Linked DNA regions of Haloferula helveola. The protein of the gene in region 1 interacts with the protein of each later gene in a pairwise test. Links are inferred from orthologs where the notes say so. Each region holds a gene or a part of one and is shown on either strand. Other genes may lie near its edges.

Evidence for each region. The genes of interacting proteins can lie anywhere in the genome.
Region 2: the proteins of priA (region 1) and HAHE_RS11230 interact in binary tests that used the Escherichia coli proteins (3 or more experiments, as listed by UniProt). The link is inferred for Haloferula helveola from one-to-one orthologs.

Annotation. Positions count from the first base shown.
Region 1 is NZ_AP024702.1:1,853,477-1,857,594, reverse strand. The notes cover bases 624-3,643. They hold priA (replication restart helicase PriA), read right to left. Parts: upstream 3,313-3,643; coding sequence 934-3,312; downstream 624-933. Other genes in these bases: HAHE_RS06755 (DUF4328 domain-containing protein), read left to right, coding at 3,429-3,643; HAHE_RS06765 (right-handed parallel beta-helix repeat-containing protein), read left to right, coding at 624-782. Outside these bases: more of HAHE_RS06765, read left to right, coding at 1-623; more of HAHE_RS06755, read left to right, coding at 3,644-4,094.
Region 2 is NZ_AP024702.1:3,031,078-3,035,125, forward strand. What follows is about bases 828-3,777. They hold HAHE_RS11230 (single-stranded DNA-binding protein), read left to right. Parts: upstream 828-2,045; coding sequence 2,046-2,510; downstream 2,511-3,777. Other genes in these bases: HAHE_RS11215 (50S ribosomal protein L25), read left to right, coding at 828-997; pth (aminoacyl-tRNA hydrolase), read left to right, coding at 1,104-1,739; rpsF (30S ribosomal protein S6), read left to right, coding at 1,690-1,974; HAHE_RS11235 (5-(carboxyamino)imidazole ribonucleotide synthase), read right to left, coding at 2,660-3,777. Outside these bases: HAHE_RS11210 (ribose-phosphate pyrophosphokinase), read left to right, coding at 1-224; more of HAHE_RS11215, read left to right, coding at 335-827; more of HAHE_RS11235, read right to left, coding at 3,778-3,796; purE (5-(carboxyamino)imidazole ribonucleotide mutase), read right to left, coding at 3,793-4,048. UniProt on the Escherichia coli protein: Plays an important role in DNA replication, recombination and repair. Binds to ssDNA and to an array of partner proteins to recruit them to their sites of action during DNA metabolism. Acts as a sliding platform that migrates on DNA via reptation.

The DNA.
Region 1 (4,118 bases):
TGGGTGCTTGTGATGGCGTGGTCGTGCGCGGCTCGGTTGCCGACTGCCCGGGAACGGGAGGCGAGGAGCCACCCCCGGCAAGTTGGAAGGAGAAGTGTTCGGATCCGGTGGGCTTTGATTTCCACGTGAAGGGCAGCGAGACGCCACCCAACACGGATATCCTGATGGAAGACTGCGTTACTTACTACAATGACGAGGATGGACGTGAGAGTTACGAGCAGGGTGACGGCTTCAAATTCGAGAAGAGCAATGTAGGCGTCGTGCTCAGGCGCTGCATCGCATATGGCAATCAGGATGCCGCAATGGATCTCAAGGCTTCCGAGCTTCTGTTGGAGCACTGCTTCGTGAAAAACAGTCGGCTCGGGTATAAGATCTGGTTCGACGGGGCGACCGTCAACAACTGCATTGCCGTCAACAATCGAAGCGGGCAGGTGATGATCCCGGCCAAGTCAGGGCAAGCGGCCTTCACGTTCAATTTCTGCACCTTTCATTCAGTCACCGAGGAGCAGACCGGAGTTCGCATCAATCACGATGGGAACACGGCAATCCTCAACGACTGCATCGTTTCCTTTGAGGGGAAGGCAGGCAAGTTCTCCGACAAGACCTTCATCAACCGTCGCACCGAATTCCTGAAGAACGCGGGCGACACAGGCAACGCGCCGAACTACGTCGGTCCATTGGAGAACCGGGACTGGGATGGGTTGGGGAACAACTACAACAGTATCCAATACAATCTGACAAAGGGATATCACGCTTCGCGGACCGGACGAACTGATGGTTAGGGAGTGAAAAGCGGCCGAAAGGGGTCGGTTATTGAGAACGAACCTTCGGGGGCACGCTTGAATTCAGGTGAAGCTCAGCGCGTCCATGTCGAAGACGACGGAAGGAAACATTGAACATCGAACGCCCAACATCGAAAGCCGAAGGGGAGAATCAGGTGAAGCTTAGGGCGTCCATGTCAAAGACGACCGTCACGTCCTCGGGGAGGCTGGTCTTTGCCAGAACCTGCTGAACGTGCTTCGTGAGCGTCCGTGCTTTCGGGCCGCGGAGCATGAGCTGGAAGCGGAATTGGCCGTGGGCTTTGACTAAGGGGCTCGGTAAGGGTTCGCCGAGTTCGATGCCGGGGGGGAGGTCTTCCTTGAGCCGGCGATGCAGCGTTTCGAGGGTGAACTCGGCGCGGCGTTCGTGGGTGGAGCGGCTGGTGAGGACGGCGCAGCGGGTGAAGGGAGGAAAGTAGAACTGGCGGCGCATTTCGAGCTCCTGCTCGGCGAAGCCGTCGAAGTCGTGGTGGCGCGCGAACTGGATGCTCGGGCTGTGCGGGGTGAAGGTCTGGACGATGACCTCGCCCTCCAATGACCCGCGGCCGGCGCGGCCGGCGACCTGGGTGAGGAGCTGGAAGACGCGCTCGCCAGCGCGGAAGTCGGGGACGTGCAGGCCGATGTCGGCATTGAGGATGCCGACCAGGGTGACGTTGGGGAAATGCAGGCCCTTGGCGATCATCTGGGTGCCGATGAGGACGTCGATCTTGCGCGCGCGGAAGGCGTTGAGGAGGTCGCGCAGGGCGTTCTTTTTCCGCAGGGCGTCGGCATCGATGCGGGCGATGCGGGCGGCGGGGAAGACCTTGCGGAAGACGTCTTCCACTTTCTGGGTGCCGAAGCCCTGGAGGACGATGGCGGGATCGCGGCACTCGGGGCATTTCCGCGGGACGACGGCCTGGTGGCCGCAGATGTGGCAGATGAGTCGGTCGTCGGTGCGATGGTAGGTGAGAGCGAGCGCGCAGTGCGGGCACTGGCAGACATGGCCGCAGGCCGGGCACTGGAGCGAGCGGGCGAAGCCGCGGCGGTTGAGGAAGAGGATGGTCTGCTCGTTCTTTTCCAGCCGGTCGGTGATGGCGGAGCGGAGGCGCTCGGAGAGGAAGGTGTCCTTGGACTTCTGCTTCTTCGACTCGAGGCGCATGTCGATGACCCGGATGAGCGGCAGGCTCTGGCCGTCGGCGCGCTGGGTGAGGCGGAGGAGCTGGTACTTGCCGTCGATGGTGTTCTGCCACGACTCGAGCGACGGCGTGGCGGTGCCGAGGACGACGGTGGCGCCCTCGAGGTGGCCGCGGAGCACGGCGACGTCGCGGCCGTGGTAGCGGGGGATCTGGTCCTGTTTGTAGGAGTTCTCGTGTTCCTCATCGACGAGGATCAGTCCGAGGTCGGGCAGCGGGGCGAAGACGGCGGAGCGGGCGCCGATGACGATGCGCGCCTTGCCCTTGCGGATGCGGTGCCACTCGTCGAAGCGCTCGCCCTGGCTGAGGTTGGAATGGAGGACGGCGACCTGGTCCTGGATGTCGGCGAAGCGCGCGCGGAAACGTCGGACGGTTTGGGGGGTGAGGGAGATTTCCGGGACGAGGACGAGGACGGTGCGGCCGGATTCGAGGACCTTGCGCGCGGCCTGGAGGTAGACTTCGGTTTTGCCGGAGCCGGTGACGCCGTGGAGCAAGATCGGCCGCTGCGCGGCAGTGGCTAGCCCCGACTTTATCGGGGTGCCTGCGGCATGACTTGTAGGAAGTGGGGGAGTGCGGCCTTTGGCCGGGGTGGGGGATGCGGATTCGGAGATCCGCGGTCCATTCTCGGGTTCCGCGGGCGGACGACCGGGGGCGGTCGTCCCTACCTCTGAGCTGGCGAGGATGGCGGTGAGGGCGGCTTGTTGTTCGTCGGAGAGTTTGAGGTCGGTGGTGGGGAGGATCTCGTCGGTGCCGTCGGCTTCGGGGTCGCGGCGGACTTCCTGGTCGATGAGTTTGACGAGACCCTTCTTCTCGAGCGACTTGACGCTGGTGCCGGCGGCAGTGCCGAGATCGGTGAGAGGCAGTTTGTGTTCCGGGGCGTGGGTGAGAAGGGTGATGATGGTGTGCTGCTTCGGAGCGCGCTTGGCGAGCTGGGCGAGGGTTTCCTCGTCGGGCGGCGATTCGAGGACGACGGCCTTGCGGGTCTTGGCGGAGTTGTCCTCGGTGCGGACGGCCTCGGGGACGAGGACGCGGATCACGCTTTCGATACTGGCTCCGTAGTAGTTGGCGATCCAGTGGGCGAGCTCGAGCAGCTTGGGCGTGATGAGCGGCTCGGGGTCGGTGAGGGAATGCAGCGGCCGCAGGGCGAAGCCGAGGTCGGCGGTGGCGTCGTCGGAGGCGACCGCGAGCACGGTGCCGGTGGCGTTCTTGTTGCGCAGCGGGACGCGGACCCGGCAGCCGGGCTGGACAGGGAGGCCGTCGGGGATGGCGTAGTCGAAGACGAGCTCGGAAGGGCCGTCGATGAGGACGCGGGCGGCGGGCATCGGGGCTATCTTGGGAACATCGAACATCGAACGTCCAACATCGAACGTCGAAGTGGGGAGATTTCGGGAACGATCCGGAGCTGGACAGGGGTGGAGGACTTCGGTGGGGTGGCGGGGTGAGTGAGCTGGACCCGTATTCGCCGCCGGAGGTGGCCGTGGTGGTGGAGGAGCGGAAGGTGCCGGAGGGCGTGCAGGTGAGTGATCCGACGTCGCTCTCCCGCTGGTCGATCGGGCTGCTGGTGGTGGCGACTCTGATCGATCTGGTCGACCACATCTGGCTGACGACGGTCGGGCGGGACTCGCTGTCGGTCGGAATTCTCGATGGGGTCGAAGCGCAGATCTCGGGGTTCGTTTATCTGGCGAACGTGATCGTTTTCCTCTGCTGGAGCTACCGGGTGCTGAAGAACGCCCAGAGCGTGGATCCCGGAACCCAGACGGTGTCGCCGGGCTGGGGCGTGGGTTCGTACTTCGTGCCGATCGTGAACTTGTGGATTCCGGCGAAGGCACTGATGCAGGCGAGCCGGGTGTCGGGGACCAGCGTCGGTCTGGTGCTGGCGTGGTGGCTGGTGGCGATGGGAATCATCGTGCTGGCCGTCGCGTATATCTTTTGGGCGTTCAACGCGCCGATGGAGGACTGGGACACCTATTCCAACGCGCCGACCGGATTCGATCACGTGATCACCGTTGTCGATCTGGTGTCGGTGTGGCTGGAGGTCGTGATGATCCTCGGACTGACCCGGGTGCATCGCGAGTGGGCCGCGTCTAGCCCGAACATTTCATGAAATGTTCGCCCGTAGGGCCGATAC
Region 2 (4,048 bases), 1.2 Mb from region 1 along the record:
AACACGGAGCCAAGCGGATTTTCGCGGGGGTCTCGCACGCCGTGCTCGGCGACATGGGCCGCGAGCGGATCCGGAACTCGGCGATCGAGGAGGTCATCACGACCGATTCGGTGCCCCAGGCCTCGGGCGACAAGGTCCACGTCTGCGGGATCGCGTCGCTGATGGGCGAGGCGATCCGGCGGATTGCCGGCGGTCAGTCGGTCACCTCGCTGTTCGAGGTCTGAAAACCGCCCGATCCGCCCCTCGAACAATTTTTTGACATTCCGCGCGCGCACCGGTATAGCCCGCGCCCCGCTGTCGGTGACAGCGGTTCTCCAATCCACCGATTTCCGCCATGGCCAAGAAGCACTCCGTTAAAGCCGAAACCCGCGCCCGCACCGGGTCCGGTCTCCTCAAGCAAATGCGCCGCGAAGGTTGGCTGCCGTCCGTCCTCTACGGGAAGAACGCCGACAACAAGAACCTCAAGGTCGACGCCAAGGCGTTCCGCGAGATGCTCGGCGAGAGCGAGTCGGAGAACATTCTGATCAACCTTGAGATCGAAGGTGAAGGATCGAGCCTCGCCTTCCTGCAGGCCATCCAGCACGACCCGCTTACCGGCGAGGCGCTGCACGCCGATTTCCTGGCGGTCAATGAGAAGACCGAACTCCAGGCTTCGGTGCCGGTCCACCTTCTGGGCACGGCCGCAGGCGTCAAGTCAGGTGGTGTCCTCGAGCAGGGCCTCCACACCCTCGACGTCACCTGCTCGGCGACGAATCTCCCGGAAATTCTCGAGTTCGATGTTTCCGAACTGGCCTTGGGTGACTCGCTGCACATCGGCGACGTGACTTTCCCGAAGGGTGTGACCCCGCGTTACGATGCCGAGGTGGTGATCGCCCACATCGGTGCGCCGCGCGTCGAGGAAACGGCTGACGAAGCTGCCGCAGAGGCCGCTCCGGCTGCCGCTGCAGAAGCTGCCGAAGAGGCTCCGGCCGAAGAGGAAGCTCCCGCCGAAGCCTGATCGCTTCCGATCTTTCCCAACCCCGGCCCGCTTCGCGCGGGCCGGGGTTTTTTGTTTCCGCGTTTCGTCATTGTGACCGCGCGGGGGGCTCCCGCATGCTCCGGCCGTGCCCGAATTTCCACTGGTCGTCGGCCTCGGCAATCCCGGCCGGCAGTATGAAGGAACCCGTCACAATGTCGGGTTCATGGTGCTCGACCGGCTGGCGCTGGCGGCGGGCGTCGCTTTCGAGTCGCGTCCGCGATGGCAGGGCCATGTCGCCAAGCTCCCCGATGGCACCCTGCTGCTCAAGCCGCAGACCTTCATGAACCTCAGCGGACGTTGTGTCCGGCAGGTCGCCGCATTCCACAAGTGGGAGCCGGCATCGGTGCTGGTGGTCTACGACGATGTCGCGCTGCCGCTCGGCCGTCTCCGTTTCCGGGAGAAGGGAAGTGCCGGCGGGCACAACGGGATCAAGTCGCTGATCGAGCATCTCCACACCGATGCCTTTCCGCGACTCAAGTTCGGGATCGGGAATTCGGCGCCGGGGAACATGACCGGACACGTGCTCGGCGGGTTCCGTGAGGACGAGCGCGAGGCGCTGGAAAACGCGCTTGCCACTGCGGTGGCAGCGGTTCAGCTTGCGCTCTTTGACGGATTCGGCGCCGCTGCCAACCGCTACAATTCACTTACTCCAGCCACTCAGAATACCGACCATGAGCAGGAATTACGAAGGCCTGATCGTCCTCAACACGAAGGGAGCTGAAGGCTCCGTCGACGATCTGATCTCCTCGATCGGCAAGGAAATCGAAGCCGAGGGCGGAAAGCTCGAAGAGGTTCGCCAACTCGGTCGCCGCCAGTTCGCCTACCCCGCGAAGGACATCGAGAGCGGCAACTATGTGAATTTCCTCTTCTCCGCGGATCCGGCGTCGCTGGCCAAGGTGCAGACCCGCCTCAAGATGAATGATGCGGTGCACCTTCAGCACTACCAGACCCGATGATCCGAAGCTGTTCTCGCGAACAGCTTTTCTCTTGACCTCCCCTGCGCGCAGTCGCGAGACTGACCTTTGCCATGGCCAACCTGAACAAAGTCCTCCTGATCGGGAACCTGACCCGGGATCCCGAGTTGCGCTACACTCCCAAAGGGACCGCGGTCGCTGACCTCGGCCTCGCCGTCAATCGCCGGGTTTCCGACGGTAATGGCAACTGGAGTGACGAGACGACTTTCGTCGATGTCACCGTCTGGGGCAGCACGGCCGAGAACTCACAGAAGTTCCTCACCAAGGGACGCGGCGTGTTCATCGAAGGACGGCTGCAACTCGACACGTGGGAGGACAAGCAGAGCGGCCAGAAGCGCAGCAAGCTCAAGGTCGTCGGAGAGAACGTCCAGTTCCTTCCCGACGGCAAGGGCGGAGGCAGTGGCGGATCCGGTGGCGGCAGTCGCTCATCCGCGCCGGCTTCGTCCAGTCCGCCCCAAGGTGGCTCGGCCGCCGATGAGGGGGACTACGACGACGAGGGTGACGATATCCCGTTTTGAGCGAGCAAACGGAATGGCTCCTTGCAGGTGCCATTGGATGGGAAGGCGGCCTACGGGCCGCCTTTTTTATGGTAGGGACGACCGCCTCGGTCGTCCGCGAGTGAAAAGAGATGCCCGCCATCCCGACGGTCAACCGAGGGCGTCGGACCCTACCTTTCGAGCCAAGCCGCCTTGAGCTTCTCGGCGCGCAGCAGGCAGTCCTCGAGATCGTCGCCCAAAAGGTTCGCGTGGCCCATCTTGCGGCGCCCGACCGCCCGCTTCTTGCCATACAGATGCAAGGTGGTCGCTCCATCCTCGAACAAAGGCGTCCAGTCGGGCTGCTTCTCCTCCTCAGGCCACATGTCGCCGAGGAGGTTCAGCATCACGACCGGTGAGAGCAGTTTGGCGGAGCCGAGGGGCAATCCGCAGACGGCCCGGAGCTGCTGCTCGAACTGCGACGTCGCACAGGCATCCAGAGTGTGGTGCCCGCTGTTGTGAGGGCGCGGGGCCATCTCGTTGACCAGCAACTCGCCATCGGGGAGCACGAAAAACTCAACGCCCATGATGCCGCGGTAGCCGAGGGCTTCGGCTACGCGACGCGCGACCTGCACCGCTTCGTTCGCGGTGTCCTCGCTGATCCTCGCGGGCACAATCGAGACATCGAGGATGTGATGCCGATGCCGGTTCTCGGCCGGGTCGTAGACACTGTATCCTTCCTCACCATTGCTGGCGATCATCACAGAAATCTCGCGCTCGAAGGGCACGAACGCCTCCAGCACCGCGCGAGCTCCGTCGAACTCCTCCCACACCTCGGCCGGATCCTCGCCGCCCTCCAGCTTGCGCTGACCTTTGCCGTCGTAACCGAAAGCCGCCGTTTTGAGGACCGATGGCGTGCCGATCCTGGAGATCGCACTCTTGAGCTCGTCGGCCGAAGCGACGACTTCGAAGTCGGCGCAGGGGATGCCGTTGTTGCGCAGGAAAGTCTTCTCCCGCTCGCGGTTCTGGCAGATGGCGAGGGCCTCGGGCGACGGGTGAAGCGGACGCTCGGAGGCCACCGCTTCAAGGGTTTCGCGGGGGATGTTCTCGAACTCGACCGTGGCCACATCGATTCGACCGGCGAAGTCCGCGAGTGCGTCGCGGGAGTCGAAGGGCAAGTCGATCGACTCGTCGGCGACGACCGCGGCGGGGGCCTCCAGTCCGCCGGTCCAGACCACGGTCCGGTATCCCATGCGGCGGGCGGCCATGCAGAACATTCGGCCGAGCTGGCCACCGCCGATGATGCCGATCGTGCTTCCGGGGAGGATCATGAAAGCGGCGGAAGTTCGGCGGCCTTGACCGTGTCGGTCTGGTTCTTGCGGAATGCCTGAAGCCGCTCCAGCAGGGCTGGATCCTCACCCCCAAGCATCGCGGCGGCGAACAGGGCGGCATTGATCGCGCCGGCTTTGCCGATGGCGAAGGTGGCGGTCGGGATGCCTCCGGGCATCTGGACGATCGACAGCAGGGAATCCATACCCTTGAGAGCCTTCGACTCGACCGGCACGCCAAGCACCGGCAGGTCG